DNA from 2 places in the Synechococcus sp. B60.1 genome. Region 1 is predicted to be linked to the other one. Evidence: riboswitches for the same ligand, from Rfam matches in the RefSeq annotation. Region 1 holds a riboswitch; the other holds the start of a gene.

Region 1 (12,198 bases):
TCGCCGGGGCTGAAGTGATAGTCGTACTTGTCCAGTAGGGCAGCAAAGTCCTCGGTGGTAAAACCTACATCGGCAGCAGCGGTGAATCGACTCATAGGGGTGTAACAGCAGTTGGCGCGAATTAGAAGAGCAGTTGAACTTGGTAATGAACGGCTCCCATACTCGCTCACCCTCCCGGGCGGGACAGGCAATAGCTTGGGAAATACTATCGTAGCTTAAGAGGGCGACTTTTGTGGCAAACTTCCTGGCGATCCTGCCAAGCTAGAGGGAGATGGCCAGAGTTGGGAGAGGGGCGGTTGCATTTTATCGACCAGGCGGAAATTGAAGTGCAGGCGGGGAACGGCGGAGATGGCATTGTTGCCTTTCGCCGCGAAAAGTACGTGCCCGCCGGCGGGCCTTCGGGGGGCAATGGAGGACGGGGCGGCTCGGTGATCTTGGTGGCGGATCCCGGCTTGCAGACCTTGTTGGACTTTCGCTTCCAGCCGCTGATCAAAGCCGAACACGGGGCCAAGGGAGGACCCAACCACTGCAGCGGGGCCAGTGGTGCGGATCGGCTGGTGCGGGTGCCCTGCGGCACGATGGTGTTCAACGCAGAGACCGGCGAGCTGCTGGGGGATCTGGTGCAGCCCGGGGATCGGCTGCTGGTGGCTCGGGGCGGGAAGGGCGGCCTGGGCAATGCCCATTTTCTCAGCAACCACAATCGGGCTCCTCGCCAATTTACCAGGGGCCAACCGGGAGAGCGGCGACGCCTGCGCCTGGAGTTGAAGCTCATTGCCGAGGTGGGGATCGTCGGTATGCCCAATGCGGGCAAATCCACCCTGATCTCGGTGGTCTCGTCCGCCCGGCCCAAGATCGCCGATTACCCCTTCACCACCCTGCAGCCCAATTTGGGAGTGGTGCCTCATCCCTCCGGGGATGGGGTGGTGTTTGCTGACATTCCCGGACTGATCGAGGGGGCGCACCTAGGGGTGGGTCTGGGCCATGACTTTTTGCGCCATGTGGAGCGCACGCGGGTGCTGATCCACCTGGTGGACGGTACGACGGCGGATCCCGTCAGGGATTACCAAATCATTCAGCAGGAGCTGCGCGCCTACGGCCACGGGCTTAGCGACAAGCCGCAGATTGTGGTTTTGAACAAGATCGATGCCCTTGAGCCCCAGGAGGTGGCCGAGCGCACCCAGCAGCTGTCAATGGCTGCCGGTGCCCCGGTATCAGCCATCTCGGCGGTTGCCAGGCAGGGGCTGGAGCCCTTGTTGCAGCGGGTGTGGCAGTGCCTGGGCCGGGATCCGGATCCCCATCAACCTGCGGCGGCCAGCAAAATCCAGCCGGTCCAGGGGCAGAAGAATCTTAGAATAGGAGTGCCCCTGCCTTCCCAAAACTCAGAGATGAGCGGCTATGTATATCTCGGCGGAGGATCTGCCCCCCGACTTGCGCCAGATCAAGTTGGCCATTGAGCAGGCGGCCCAGGCGAGGGCAGGAGCTTGCTTGGAGCTGTTGATGCTCCTGCGGTTGTTGGAGGATCTGCACCGCACGATTTTGGAGGGGGCCTTCCGAGAGTCTTTGCCCAACACCCGCCAAGAGCTCTATCGGGTGCTTCAGGATTTGGAGGAAGCAGGTGACTGGCCCTATTTGCCTCGTCTGCATATTCAAGCGCTGATGCAACAGCTAAAAGATTGGCCGGAAGCGCAGGGATCCCTGCCGGTGCCGCCTACCCCTCGTTCTGGGGGAGTGGCGGAAGTGGTGGAAAGCCCCAGCCGCTCTGAGTCTTGAGGTTTTGCTTTTTTCTCCCGAATGGCCGAGTATTTTAAGCTCCATCCGCAGCATCCCCAGGCCCGCTCCATCCAACGGATTGCAGCCGCTCTGCGGAAAGGGGCGGTCATGCTCTACCCCACTGATACGGTCTATGCCATTGGCTGCGATGTCACCCACAAGCAGGCGGTGGAGCGGGTAAGGCGTCTCAAGCGGCTTTCCAACGACAAGCCCCTCACCTTTTTGTGCCCTTCGCTTTCCCAAATTGCCCAGTATGCCCAGGTGAGCGATCCCGCCTATCGACTGATGCGGCGGCTGATCCCAGGCCCGTTTACGTTTCTGCTGCCGGCCACCAAGCTGGTGCCCAAGCTAGTCATGGATCCCAAGCGGAAAACCACTGGCATCCGCGTGCCCGATTCGGCCATCTGTCAGGCGCTGTTGGCCGAGTTAGGCAACCCCATCGTCTCCACCTCGGCCAAGCTGGGCGGGGATCCCGTCGGCTCTTTGGAGGTGGGTTTTGACTCTGTTGGGGATTGGGAAGAGGGGGGAATCTTTACCGCCGAGGAAATGCGACAGTTGGAGAAACAGGTGGATCTGGTGCTGGATGACGAGGCTCCCTATCGGGCCCAGGTCTCGACGGTCATCGATCTCACGGGGCCGGAGCCCCTGTTGGTGCGGGCAGGCCTGGGGTACGAGCAGGTGGCAGAGCTCAGGCGGGTGGAAGAGCTGACTGGCTGAGGGCCGGGAGCCCCCTTGCCCTACTTGGCTGCCACCAACTCCTAAAATAGGGTCGTGCTGCTGCGGTAAGCCCATGCCTGAAGCTTTGGCTGAGCAAAAATCGGCCCTGTTGCGCCTGCTGGAGACGACCGACCGGGGCCGACGTGTCTTGCCCGGCCAAAAAAGCCAGATCTTGTCTCACATTGCCGCCCTGGAAGCCCTCAACCCCACCCCTTGCCCAACGGCTGCCGCAGAACGGCTGGAGGGAAATTGGCTGAACCTGTTTACCACCAGCACAGACTTGTTGCGGTTGGCCAATTTGCCCCTTTTGACCACCGGTGAGATCTATCAGTGCATTCGGGCCCAAGCGGGCCAAGTCTTTAACGTGGCGGAGATCCAGGGATCCGGCTGGCTGCAGGCTTGGCTGCCGCGGGGAGTTTTGGCGGTGGCAGCCCGCTTCTACCCGGAGTCGGAACGCCGGGTCAAGGTGATTTTCGAGCGGCTGCTGCTCGGATCCCAGGCGTTGATGAGCTACGAGATCGAGAGTTTTCTCTATCTGCTCGAACGGGATCCCGAACGGATCCCGGCGGTGAAGATCGACGTTCGCCGCCGCGAGCCAACAGGCTGGCTGGAGATTACCTATTTGGATGAGGATCTGCGGATTGGCCGTGGCAGCGAAGGGAGTGTTTTTGTCTTGCGGCGGGTGGGCCGAGGCTGCGGCTAGCCAGAGGTGCCAGAGGGTTCGGCGGCGGCGATTTCAGAAAGAGGGGTCTTGGAGGTTAGACCAGAGCCTATCTCCCAGAGGGTCTGCAGGGCGCGGTAGGCCTCTTGCAAAGTCCGCAACTCCTGTTGGGATTGCTCCAGTTGCCGGGCCCATTGCTCCTGTTGGAAGCGCAGCTTTTGGTTTTCGGATTTTGTGCGATGCAGGAGGCGCTTAAGTTTTTGCTGCTGCTGCTGGAGTTGGGCCCGCTCGGCTTCCGACTGCTGCAGTTGGATCCCTTGGCGTTCCAGTTCTATCCTCAGGGCGGTGACTTGGGATTGAAGCTGGCGCAGCTTGTGGCGCAGCGCTTGCTCTCGCTCGGGCTTGAGTTGGGGGGAAGGGGATGAGGTTTGGAGGTTTTGCAGGTGCTGTTGCAACTGTTGCACCTGCTCCTGGAGAACCCGACACTGCTGCTGCTCGCTGCGCAGTTGTGCCTGGACACGCTCGCAGATCTGGATTTCGGCTTTCACCTGCTGCTTAATTCGGTCGAGAATCTTTTGGTGGCGGAGCTGGGTTTGGCGGATCTCCTGCGCTAATTGCCAAAGGCGCGGATCCCCCGCGGGCCTGCCACCGTGGTCGGCGGGATCGAAGGGAGACACGGCCTCCAACAGGGATTTTCGGAAATCGGCCCAGGAAGGGGATTGCAAGGCCATCTGGGTTACCCACCAAACTCCGTAGGCGGATCCGAGCCCGACCAACAAGCCAGGGATCCCGGCCAAGGACAGGGAAACCTTGGGCAGCGTGGGCAAAATCTGATCCAACAGCCCCGCCACCACCGCGCAAACCAGGAGCCCACTCCCTGCAGCGGCGACGCCTGAGATCCAAGAGGAGCGGGAGGACATCATCGTTTTTGTTTATCAGAACCACCAGAGCGGGAGAACCAGGGCAAAGGTCAGGTTCAAAAATCACCTGTCTGCATCTCAGTTTATCCCGCCGGCAACCTCTGTCTCTCTTAAGGCACTTGCCAAGCCCGTTGGTGGTAATTCTCTAACTGAGCCCAGGGATCCGCAGCCGCTGCGGGGGCATGGCCGTGGTTGTGGTGATGGTGATGGGATCCCTGCCCATGGGAATGATGGTCATGATGATGGTGGTGGTGATGGGATCCCTGCGCGTGAGGGTGATCCTGATGGTCATTGTGATGAGTATGCCCCACTCCCAGCTCTGCGCTCACCGCCAGGCGAAACTTGCAGAGGTGGCAGTTCATTGGGGTTTGGCCCTGGAGGGCTTCTTGCTCCAGTTGCTGCAGGCTGTGCAGCACCGTATCCACAAGACCCAACTCCGGCAGCATCAGCCACTCGATCTGGGGGTATTGGCGTCGCCGCTCTTGCACCGCCGCCTCGATTTTTTTCACCAGCACCCCTGTGAAGAGAAAATAGGGCAGCACGATCACCCGGCGCGGCTGCCAGGACAAGGCCCGCTCCAAACCCACCGGCAGGCGGGGGTGGGTGATGCCGATAAAGCAGGTCTCTACGGCGGCCAACCCCGACCCTTCCCAGAGCAGCCGGGCCAGCTTACAGGCTTCGGCGTTGGCTTCGGGATCGCTGGAGCCGCGACCGACAAACAGCAACACCGTTTCCGCCCCTGGGATCTGCCGCGGTTGGGCAGCCAGCAAAGCGGCCAAGCGGTCTCGCAGCAGTTGCAAGATCTCGATGCGGATCCCCAGCGGCCCCCCGTAGTGGATGCGCAACTGCGGGTGGAGGGCCTGCAGGCGATCCAACTCCACGGTCACGTCGAACTTGTTGTGGCGCGCTCCAAACAACAACAGCGGCAGGGCCACGATCTCCTGCCACCCTTGAGCCAAGCATTGTTCCACCCCCTGGGCGATGCTCGGCTGCGCCAGCTCCAAAAAACAAGGGATCACCGGCCGCTGGGGGGTGAGGGATTGGTACGCTTGGGCCAACTCCAGAAAGGCTTGCTGCCCCTCCGGGTCGCGGGATCCATGGCCGATGAGCAAGAGGGGCAATGGAGGAGAAGGAAACTGCCCAACCGCAAGGGGAGGGGAAACAGGGAGGGTATTCAACACAAAAAACTCCGTTCCTTGTGAATCGCAAGGGGTACAGGACAAGGGCAGGTGGGTGTTCTGGCTGAGGGAGGGATCCCATCACAGTTGCGTCACAGTGGCGGATTTGCACCGCGCTTTCCCCAATCTGCCCGAGCCTCTTAGGTTAGCTTGCCGCTTGTCCTTCACCAAGCCCCCCTGGGGGGATAACCCCGGCCCCCTGCCTTGATCCCTAGCTCCCCTCTCCCTGAGGGAGAGGGGCTGGGGGTGAGGGCCGAAAATGCCGCAGCCGCAGGGCATTAGTCACTACAGAAACAGAGCTCAAGGCCATGGCCGCCCCCGCCAGCATGGGGTTGAGCAACCAGCCGGTGAAGGGGTAGAGCGCCCCGGCGGCAATCGGGATCCCGAGGGTGTTGTAGATAAAGGCGAAGAAGAGATTTTGGCGGATGTTGGCAAGGGTGGCGCGGCTGAGTTGAATGGCGGTGACCACGCCCCGCAAATCGCCGGCTATTAGGGTAATGTCGCTGGCGGCTATGGCCACATCGGTGCCCGTCCCGATGGCGATCCCCACATCGGCTTCTGCCAGGGCCGGCGCATCGTTGATGCCATCTCCAACCATCGCTACCGGGTGTCGGGGCCGTCTGAGCTGGCGAATGTAGGCTGCCTTTTGCTCGGGACGGACTTGGGCGATCACCCGGCGAATGCCTGCCTGCCGAGCAATGGCCTGGGCGGTGGTGGGGTTATCCCCGGTCAGCAGAATCACCTCCAGGCCCATCTCCTGCAGCTGGCGCACCGCGGCGGGGGAGGTGGGTTTGATCGGGTCGGCAATGGCCAACAGCCCCACCAGACGATGGGATTGCGCCACGCCGATCACCGTTTTGCCCTGGCTTTCCCAGGTCTGAACCCGCTCCGACCAAGAGGGATCCCACGGGATCCCCATCGCCTGCAGCCAGCTCAGCCGACCGATGCGCACCTGCTGCCCCTCCACCCAGGCTTCTGCCCCCTCGCCCACTTTTGCCTGAAAGTGCTGGGCCGACGGGATTGAGATGCCTTCGGCTTTGGCTTTTTGCACCACCGCCTGGGCCAGCGGATGTTCCGAGTATTGTTCCACTGCTGCTGCCAGGCGCAACAGGGCTAGGGGAGAAGAGCCTGGCGTCCAGATATCGGTGACGCTGGGACGGCCCTCGGTGAGGGTGCCGGTTTTGTCCAAGACCACCGTGCGCAAGCGGTGGGCCAATTCCAGGCTATCGGCGCTTTTTACCAGGATCCCCAATTCCGCCCCCCGCCCCGTCGCCACCATGATCGAGGTGGGGGTGGCCAACCCCAGCGCACAAGGGCAGGCGATGATCAGCACCCCAATGGTGTTCACTAAGGCCAGCGTTGGATTGCCCGCCAGCCCCCACCAGAGGACAAAAGTTAGAATGGCTACCCCGATCACCGCCGGCACAAACCAGGAGGTCACCCGATCCGCCACTTGCTGAATGGGGGCCTTGGATCCCTGGGCCTCCTGCACCAGGCGCACGATCTGGGCCAGAAGCGTATCTTTGCCCACCCGCCGCGCTTCCATCACAAAGCTGCCCGTCTGGTTGAGGGTGGCCCCGATCACCTCATCTCCTGCCGACTTACTCACCGGCAGGCTCTCGCCAGTCACCATCGACTCGTCCAGGCTGGAGGATCCCTCTAGAATGACCCCATCCACCGGCACCTTCTCACCAGGGCGCACCCGGATCCGATCCCCCACCTGCACCGCCGCAATCGGGATATCCTGCTCCACCCCATCGCGGATGACCCTTGCCGTTTTCGGCTGCAACCCCATCAGCTTGCGAATGGCTTCGGAGGTTTGCCCTTTGGCCCGCTGCTCCATCCACTTGCCCACCAGCACCAGGGTGACGACCACCGCCGCCACTTCGTAATACACATCCGGGTGCAGGCCCTGGCGATGAAAGAAGTCGGGGAAAGTCGTCGCCAAAAGGGAGTAGAAAAAAGCAGCGCTCGTTCCCAAAGCTACCAAGGTATTCATGTCCGCCGAGCGCCGTTGCCAAGCCGCCCAGGCGCCACGATAAAAGTGCTGGCCCACCCAAAACTGCACCGGCGCCGTCAGCAGCAACTGCAACCACGGATCCTGCAGCCAGGGGGGCAGGCCGGGGATCTCCCGTCCCAGCATCATCGGCAGGGATCCGATCAGCAGCACCGTGCTGAGGCCCACTCCTATCGCCACCTTCAGCTTCAATTCCCGTTCCGCCACCCATTGGGCGATCCGTTCTGTGTCGTCCGGATCCGACTGTTGCCAATCGTCTTCGACCAAGCACGCCCGATACCCCGCCTGCTCCACCACCCGGATCAACGCTTGGGGATTCACCAGCCGGGGATCCCCACGGACGATGGCCTGCTCGCTGGCAAAGTTGACCGTTTGGGCTGTAACGCCCCGCACGCGACTCAGGGCCTGTTCAATGCCGGCAGCGCAGGAGGCACAGCTCATACCCTGGATGGCCAAGCGCCAAGTGCCGCCAGCAGATGAAGCGGACAGGCCGGGGGCAGCGGAATGGGAACCAGAATCAGACATGGCTGTCCTCAGAGCAAAAATTAAGAAAGGAAGAAAAAGCGACGCAAAAGGGCCCTTCCCCCCACAAGGGGAAAACCCCACCTCTGAACTCTGTCCTGCTAACGCTGCCGGGCAGGGAAAAATCGCTAGGCCGGCGGATAGCCCACTTGGGCAAGCACCTGCCGCCAGTCGCTGTCGGCTCGCTCAGACGTAATCCGCACCTGCTTGGTCTTGGGATCCGCTTCCACGTGGGCCTGGGGATCCCGTTGCCGCACCGCCTGCGTGATGGTATCTACACAAGCCGCGCAGGCCAGCTTGGGCACCGTCAAAACAACTTGCATCCTGGGAAGCCTCCCCAACCCAATGCCACCTGCTTGATGCTAAACCTTCCAGTGGGCTGGAAGGTCAAGAGGGTGGCTGAGGTTCCTCTATGTTCCAGCGGTAATCCACCTGATAGCCCCGCTGTCGCCACTCCTCCTCCAGTTGCAACTGTTGGGTCAGGGCTTTGCGCAAAGAGTTGATCAGCTCTTGCGTGCGGGCTCGATTGCCAAAATCCTGTTCCTCCACAGTCGGAAACGTTTGCCGCTCCAGAACCCGCAGCAGAAATTCGTAGTGGACGTGTGCTGGCACAGGAATACGTTTCATCGATCTAAGCCATTCTTGGGATCCATTGACAATCCTGGGTTTACTGGGGTGACAACAGGGAGCGGACGGCTTGGCCGGGATCCGGCTGCGTTACCAGCGCTTCCCCCACCAGCACGGCGCGCACCCCCCAGCTCCGCAACTGCTGGAGATCGGCAGGAGAGTGAATGCCGGATTCGCTGACCACCGGCAGATCGCCCAGGCGATCCCGGTGGGCGGCCAAGAGATCCCGCGTCGTGTTCAAGTCCACCGCAAAGGTTTTGAGATCCCGATTGTTGATGCCGATCAACACCTGACCTTTGGCCTGGTGCAGTTGCGGCAAGCCCAAAACCCGCTGTAACTCTTGGCAAGTGTGCACCTCCAACAGAGCTGCCATGCCCAATTGCTGGATCAGCTTGAGAAAATAGCCCAAATCCGCATCCGAGAGAATGGCAGCAATCAACAGCACCGCATCCGCCCCCAGAGTACGCGCCCAGAGAATTTGGTAAGGGTAGAGGATGAACTCCTTGCACAGGATGGGGATCCCGACTGCCTGGCGGATCTGGCGCAGATACTCGCCGCTGCCCTGAAAAAACCGCTCATCCGTGAGCACCGACAGGCAACTGGCTCCCGCCGCCTCGTAGCTTTGGGCAATGGCCACCGGATCAAAGGGATCGCGGAGAACCCCACGGCTGGGGGAGGCTTTTTTTACCTCGGCAATCAGAGAAACCGGATGAGGAGATTGGGTGAGGGCCGCCACAAAATCCCGCACCGGCGGCGCTTGATCCAGTTGCTGCTGCAATTGCTTTAGGGGGAGCTGCTCCCGCTGGCGCTCCACCTCCTGCTCTTTGTGCCAGATGATCTCCTCTAAAATGTGGCGCGGTTTGGCTTCCGGCGCTGTTGTCTGGTACACCTGAGAGGCCACGACGACCGGCGGGGCAGGAGAACGCCGACGAACGGCCAGCGGCTCACCTTGCAGCTCCATACCACCCCTGAGCAGAACTCTACACCTCACCCTAGACTACTCTAGTGCTCTGCGGTCGGTTTGAATAGCTACTCCGCATATCCCCAAACCGCCTCTGGCAAAGGTGTTTTTTTTACCCTATGGTTGAGTTTGGGACTGAGCAGCCGCAGATGCTGGTTACACTGACAGTTCAGTAGGGAGCCGGCTGAGGCGCTGCTTGATACGAGACAAGGTGCTGCTCAGGACGAGATGGATCGAGATAGATCCAAGTCAACCTCGGTCAATTGAGAGGCTTGACGCAGGTTTTCGCGCCCTGGGGTGCCTTGCTGCAGCAGCCGTTTCGTCTCCCCATCTTGCCCAACTGTGGACAAAGGCTCGGCTGAGGCAGAGTTTGGGATATCGCTGTCCATGCTGTTTTGAAGGAGTTCGGGCGTGCTGTACCTAGCAGAGCTATCCAAGCCAATTGGGTTTGCTAAGTCGTCTCTGCAATTGCTGGCCAAGCAGCAGCAGGACAACACCTGGGTGCCTGTGAACGAAGAATCGATTACTCTAGAGGGCCGCATCGCCCAGGAGGCCGGGCGCTTCAAGGATGGGGCCCTGGTGCTGGCAGAAATCACCGGCAGCCGTCAGGTCACCCGCATCAACGAAGCCGCTCGCCAACTGGTGACCTACCTGCAAAACTTCAGCCAACTTCAGCTCAAAGCCCGCAGCCAGGAAGAGGAGATCGAGGTTTGGAAACAATCCCTCACCTTTCAGGCGCATGAGCTCACCCGCCGTGAGATGGAGCTGGCAGCCCAAGAAGAAGAAGTGCGGCGGCTGTACGAGCAATACAAGGGCGTGGAGGAAGAGCGCAAGCTTCTAGACAGCCTCAAAGAGGAGTTGGCAACCCAGCAGGCCTACCTGGCCGAGCAGCAGCGTCTAATCGGAGAACAACGAGAAGCCCTGAACCGGCAACGGCAGGAACTGGAAGCTCAGTTGCAAGAGGCCCGCTCCAGCCGGCTGGGGGAAACAGAAGCAGCCCAGCTCCAGGTTTTGCTGCAAGAAGTTCAGGAGAGTTTACATTTCTCTGCGAATCCCTTGGCTCTTCTCCAGAGTTTAAAAAGCCAGGTTCAGCAGCAGCAGGAGCACTTCAATCAAGAGATTGCCCAACTGGAACAAGAACGTCAGCAGGCCCACGCCCAACAGGAGGAGCTGGATCGAGACTACCGTACCTGGCGGGAGCGCTGCGCCGCCTGGTGGGGATCCCAACGATCCCTGGAGCAGAGCCAAGCCGAATGGCATGCCCGGCAGGGATCCCTGCGAGCCTATCAGGAGCAACTGCAGAGGATCCTCCAGCAGTTGCAGTCCCAAGAGAGCTTGTTCCAAAAAGCCTATCGTCTGGTGCAGGAGTACGACTTCATCGTCGATGGCAGTAGCAACAGCGGGTCAGGTGCCTCAGGGTCTGCGATCTCAGTGGAGGAGCTGGCGGCCTTGGTGAGCCAGATGCGTCGAGATTATGAGCAGCGGGCGGCCCAAGTCAGCCAACAGCGGGCCGAGCTGGAGCAAAACCGGCAGACCTTGCGGGAGCTGCAAGAGCGGCTGGCCACCGCCTCTCCCGAAGAGCGGTTTGACATCGAGATGGATATCGACTACGCCCAGTCTGCCTGTAGCGCCCTGGAAGAGGCCCTGGCGCCCCAGGAGAAAAACCTGCAGCGGGAATACGAAGAGCTGACCCGCCAGGAAGCCCGCCTTAGGCAGCTTCAAAATCAGGCTGCCGCCCCAGTTCAGGTGGATATCGGGCCGATCCTCGAGCAGATCGGCAGCCAGAAGCAGGAGCTGCTCCAGGAAAAAAGCCGTCTGCAAACCCTCATTCAACAACTGGAGGCGTCTTTGCCTTCTCAACAGGAGCAGCTTGCCCGCCAGCGGCAAGAGTTGGAGCAGCAGTGGCAACAACTGGAGCAAGAGGAGGGATCCCTGCGGGCCCGCACCCAGGCGATGGCAGAAACCTGGGGCCGCCTCAACCATCTCCAGGCCACCCTCTACCCCGAGCGAGATCGCTGGGCGGAGTTGGCACAACAACTGGCTCAGTTGGAGGCGGAGCTGGGTCAACATCAAGACAGGGGCTCCGTGGCCAGTGCCCATGTCCAGCAGGTGCAATCCCTCCTGGCCGCTCTCACCCAGCGGTAAAGAGCGTGTCCTGTCCTCTTCCTGGGGCAGGTGGGCAGTGCTCCCCTACTGCTTTGAACAGGCGCTCGCCAGCCTCAACCAAAGAGAGCAAATCTGGTAAAATTCGATAGCCCCTTGTAGATAGTGGGATCCCAACTTCTCGAGGCAAAGAAGCAGCGGAGATCCCCGCATTTTGCTTGTCAGGAGTGTTCCAGTGTGAGGTCAGCTCGTGCGAATTGCAGTTGATGCGATGGGAGGTGACTACGCTCCCGAAGAGATCATCAAGGGCGCCCTGCTGGCCCATCGGTATCTTCAGGTGGGGATTGCGCTGGTCGGTCGTCCAGACGCTCTCGAGCCTTTTCTGCCCCGGCCACTGCCGCCTGGGATCACTGTCGTGCCTGCTGAGGACGAAGTGGGCATGGCGGAAGAGCCCCTGGCGGTGCGCAGAAAGCCGCAGGCCTCTATCAACGTCTCCATGCAACAGGTGCGCACCAAGCAGGCAGATGCAGTGGTGGCTGCTGGCAACACTGGGGCTGCGATGGCCGCTGCCTACCTCAACTTAGGCCGATTGGCGGGGATCGACCGCCCGGCCATTGGCGCTCTTTTGCCCACTTTGAAGGGCAAGCCGGTGTTGCTTTTGGATGTGGGAGCCAACGTGGACTGCCGGCCCCGCTTCTTGGAACAATTTGCCCGCATGGGAT
Region 2 (2,635 bases), on a different contig from region 1:
GGGACGCACGCAGCGGCTGCCATAGCTCTGCACCCAGCCGTGCTCGGTAAAGGCAAAGCCCTGCAGTTGCTGGGCAAAGTATTCCACCATGTCGGTGCGCTCGAACTCGCCATGCACCAGCACATCCAGGCCAATTTCTTCTTGAATGCGGATGCACCTAGCAATTTCGGCGTCGATAGCGGCCTCGTATTCGGCCTGGGAGATCTCGCCCTTTTTGTACTTGACCCGCCACTGCCGGACTTCGGGGGTTTGGGGAAAAGAACCGATGGTGGTAGTGGGCAGCGGTGGCAGCTTGACCTGCCGGCCTATACGCTGCTCGTAGGGAAGGGAGCGCTGGAAGTCCTGCGCCGTCAGGTTGGCCAAGGCCTGGCGCACCGCAAGGTTGGGGGGATTGAAGTCCTGGAAGGCCTGCCACTGCTGTTCCAGCTTGTTCTGCTGGGCAGCGGTGTCTTCGCCGTTGAGGGTGCGAGCGAGCAGAACCACTTCGGCCAGCTTCTGCTCGGCAAAGCTGAGAACATTCCGCAAAGGCTCTGGCAGGTGGGTTTCCAGAGCAGCGTCGTGGGGCACAAACTGGAGCGAGCAAGAAGGCTGCACCCGCAGGTTGGGGGCTAGGGCTTGCAGCTCTTGCAGAGTGGCCAGAACGGCCTTGGGCTGGATCTGCCAGACGTTGCGCCCGTCCACTACCCCCGCCCCTAGGATCTTATCGGCGGGGAAGCCGTGGGCTCTGACCAGTTCCAGGTTGTGGCCGCGGGTGAAGTCGAGGCTGAGGCCGGCTAGCGGCAGCTCCACCACCCAGGGGTAAGTCTCCCCCAAGTCGTCAAAGTAGGTAACCAAGTGGACAGGGATCCCCAACCGAGCCAGCCGGCGGTAGGTCTGCTCCACCGCTTCCCGGAGACTGTCGCCTTCGCTCGTCACCAAGATGGGCTCATGGACTTGCACTTCCCGGATTCCCAGTCGCTGCAGCTCCTGCAGCAGCTCCTCGTAGAGAGGAAGCAGCTTCTCCAGATCTCCCCGCAACTTGCCAGAGCGCTGGCTTAGAGCAAGAAGGGTAACCGGACTGAGGAGGACGGGGCTGGTGCGGTTTCCTAGGATCCCTTGCGCCCGCCGCACTGTGGCCAGGAAGTCATCGAAATGGGCCTGAGGGATCGCGTCGGCCTCAATTTCCGGCACCAGGTAGTGGTAGTTGGTGTCGAACCACTTGGTCATTTCCAAGGCGGGCAGGCCCTCCCGTCCCCGCGCCATGGCAAAGTAGCGCTCCAGGCCTGATAAGCTCTGAAACCGGGAGGGAATCAGCCCCAGCCAGGTGGCCCAGTCCAAAACATGGTCGTAGAGGGTTTGATCTCCTACTGCAATGTGGTCGATGCCAGCCTGAAGCTGTACCCCCCAGACCTGTGCCTCCAGCTCCTGGAGCGTTGCTGACAAGGCCTCCGCCTCCAGGGTGCCGCTCCAAAAGGCTTCCAGCGCTTTCTTCAGCTCGCGGCGCTTGCCCATGCGGGCATAGCCGAGGGTTTGGGTTTCGATGGCCATAAGGTACTGTCTCCTGAACTGAATTCGGTAAATGGAGGTTGCCGCCAGTTGGCTTTGTACAGCCGGTTGTCATCCAACCTAGGCAGCAAGAAATGGCCGCCGACATGCCTATCGGTGGGATCCCGGCAGAAGGTTTTCTCTAGGCCAGGAAACCTGCTGGAGCTGTCAAGGCGTTCCTCAACCTATCGGCTGGCCCACTCGGCACAGGAGGGTGCTTAGAGGACTCTTTTGCGCAACCAAAGCAAGAAAACGTCCTCCAAGAGTTAGCCGCCCCTGAGCCAACTGCTTAGCTCTCTTGTCCGCGCTTTTGACTTAGTGCCTACGCTCCAAGAGCGTCGAAAATCCGTAAGCAGGCTGATGAAAAAACTTCGGGACGGGAACGGGCCAACGTCAAAATGGGAAGCATATCTGTACCTCGCAGATATGGTGAACTGGGGAAAAACCGCCGGCGGGCATTCTGACTTGCTCAGTTTTGGAGGGGCTGGCTTGCGTCGTCAAGGGCTTTTGCAACAACAACTAGGGATCCCCGATCCAAAACCGGCTCACAGCTGCGGGACAGCGGCAGATTCTCACTGCACTTTCCCCGTTGCCTCTGACGGCTGATCCCCGTCAGAACCGGCAGTAGACTACATCCTACCACCAGCTTGGAGGAGCTAGTAGCTACTCACTTAGACGGGACTGGGCGGATTTGAACCGCCGACCTAGCGCTTAGGAGGCGCTTGCTCTATCCATCTGAGCTACAGCCCCAGGCAAAGAGAGAATGGAGCAAGGGAAACTGGGCAACACCTACCGATCTTAGACCCCCCAACTTAGATTACCAGAAAGAGCCGTCTAGACCTTTGCCTGGAAGCCAGCCGCAGCCGTGGAGGGGATGTTAAGTCAAAGCCCTTTTGCGCTGTCGCGACAGCGCGGAGTCGGAAGTGAGGTGCCGGATTGGCGGCCAGTCTTCCAAGGTATTTTGATACTTCCAAGGTATTTTGACAAAGTATTCTGAATAATATTCTGGCTGGGAAATTAGCGTTGTCTCGGGGGCGCTTTGTCTGACAGTCTGCTGATCCGCAATGCGGAGCTATTGGTGCCGGAAGGGGATCCCTGGCTGGGAGATGTG

Evidence for each region. Region 1 has a riboswitch for cobalamin ahead of NW863_RS04885 (sirohydrochlorin chelatase). Riboswitches for the same ligand answer to the same signal wherever they lie in the genome.
Region 2: it holds a riboswitch for cobalamin, as region 1 does, so the genes downstream of both, metE (5-methyltetrahydropteroyltriglutamate--homocysteine S-methyltransferase) here and NW863_RS04885 (sirohydrochlorin chelatase) in region 1, are expected to answer to the same signal.

Annotation. Positions count from the first base shown of each region.
Region 1 covers NZ_JANSJN010000028.1:9,977-22,174, forward strand. The annotation lists gene NW863_RS04855 (30S ribosomal protein S1) at 1-95, opposite strand, end outside; gene obgE (GTPase ObgE) at 297-1,454, shown strand; gene NW863_RS04865 (hypothetical protein) at 1,396-1,770, shown strand; gene NW863_RS04870 (L-threonylcarbamoyladenylate synthase) at 1,792-2,487, shown strand; gene NW863_RS04875 (PAP/fibrillin family protein) at 2,561-3,190, shown strand; gene NW863_RS04880 (hypothetical protein) at 3,187-4,071, opposite strand; gene NW863_RS04885 (sirohydrochlorin chelatase) at 4,179-5,249, opposite strand; cobalamin riboswitch at 5,279-5,415, opposite strand; gene NW863_RS04890 (heavy metal translocating P-type ATPase) at 5,458-7,788, opposite strand; gene NW863_RS04895 (heavy-metal-associated domain-containing protein) at 7,914-8,108, opposite strand; gene NW863_RS04900 (DUF5340 domain-containing protein) at 8,173-8,412, opposite strand; gene trpC (indole-3-glycerol phosphate synthase TrpC) at 8,453-9,352, opposite strand; gene hmpF (pilus motility taxis protein HmpF) at 9,785-11,518, shown strand; gene plsX (phosphate acyltransferase PlsX) at 11,727-12,198, shown strand, end outside.
Region 2 covers NZ_JANSJN010000009.1:20,698-23,332, reverse strand. The annotation lists gene metE (5-methyltetrahydropteroyltriglutamate--homocysteine S-methyltransferase) at 1-1,527, opposite strand, end outside; cobalamin riboswitch at 1,957-2,162, opposite strand; tRNA gene NW863_RS01875 (tRNA-Arg) at 2,201-2,274, opposite strand; gene NW863_RS01870 (dihydroorotase) at 2,564-2,635, shown strand, end outside.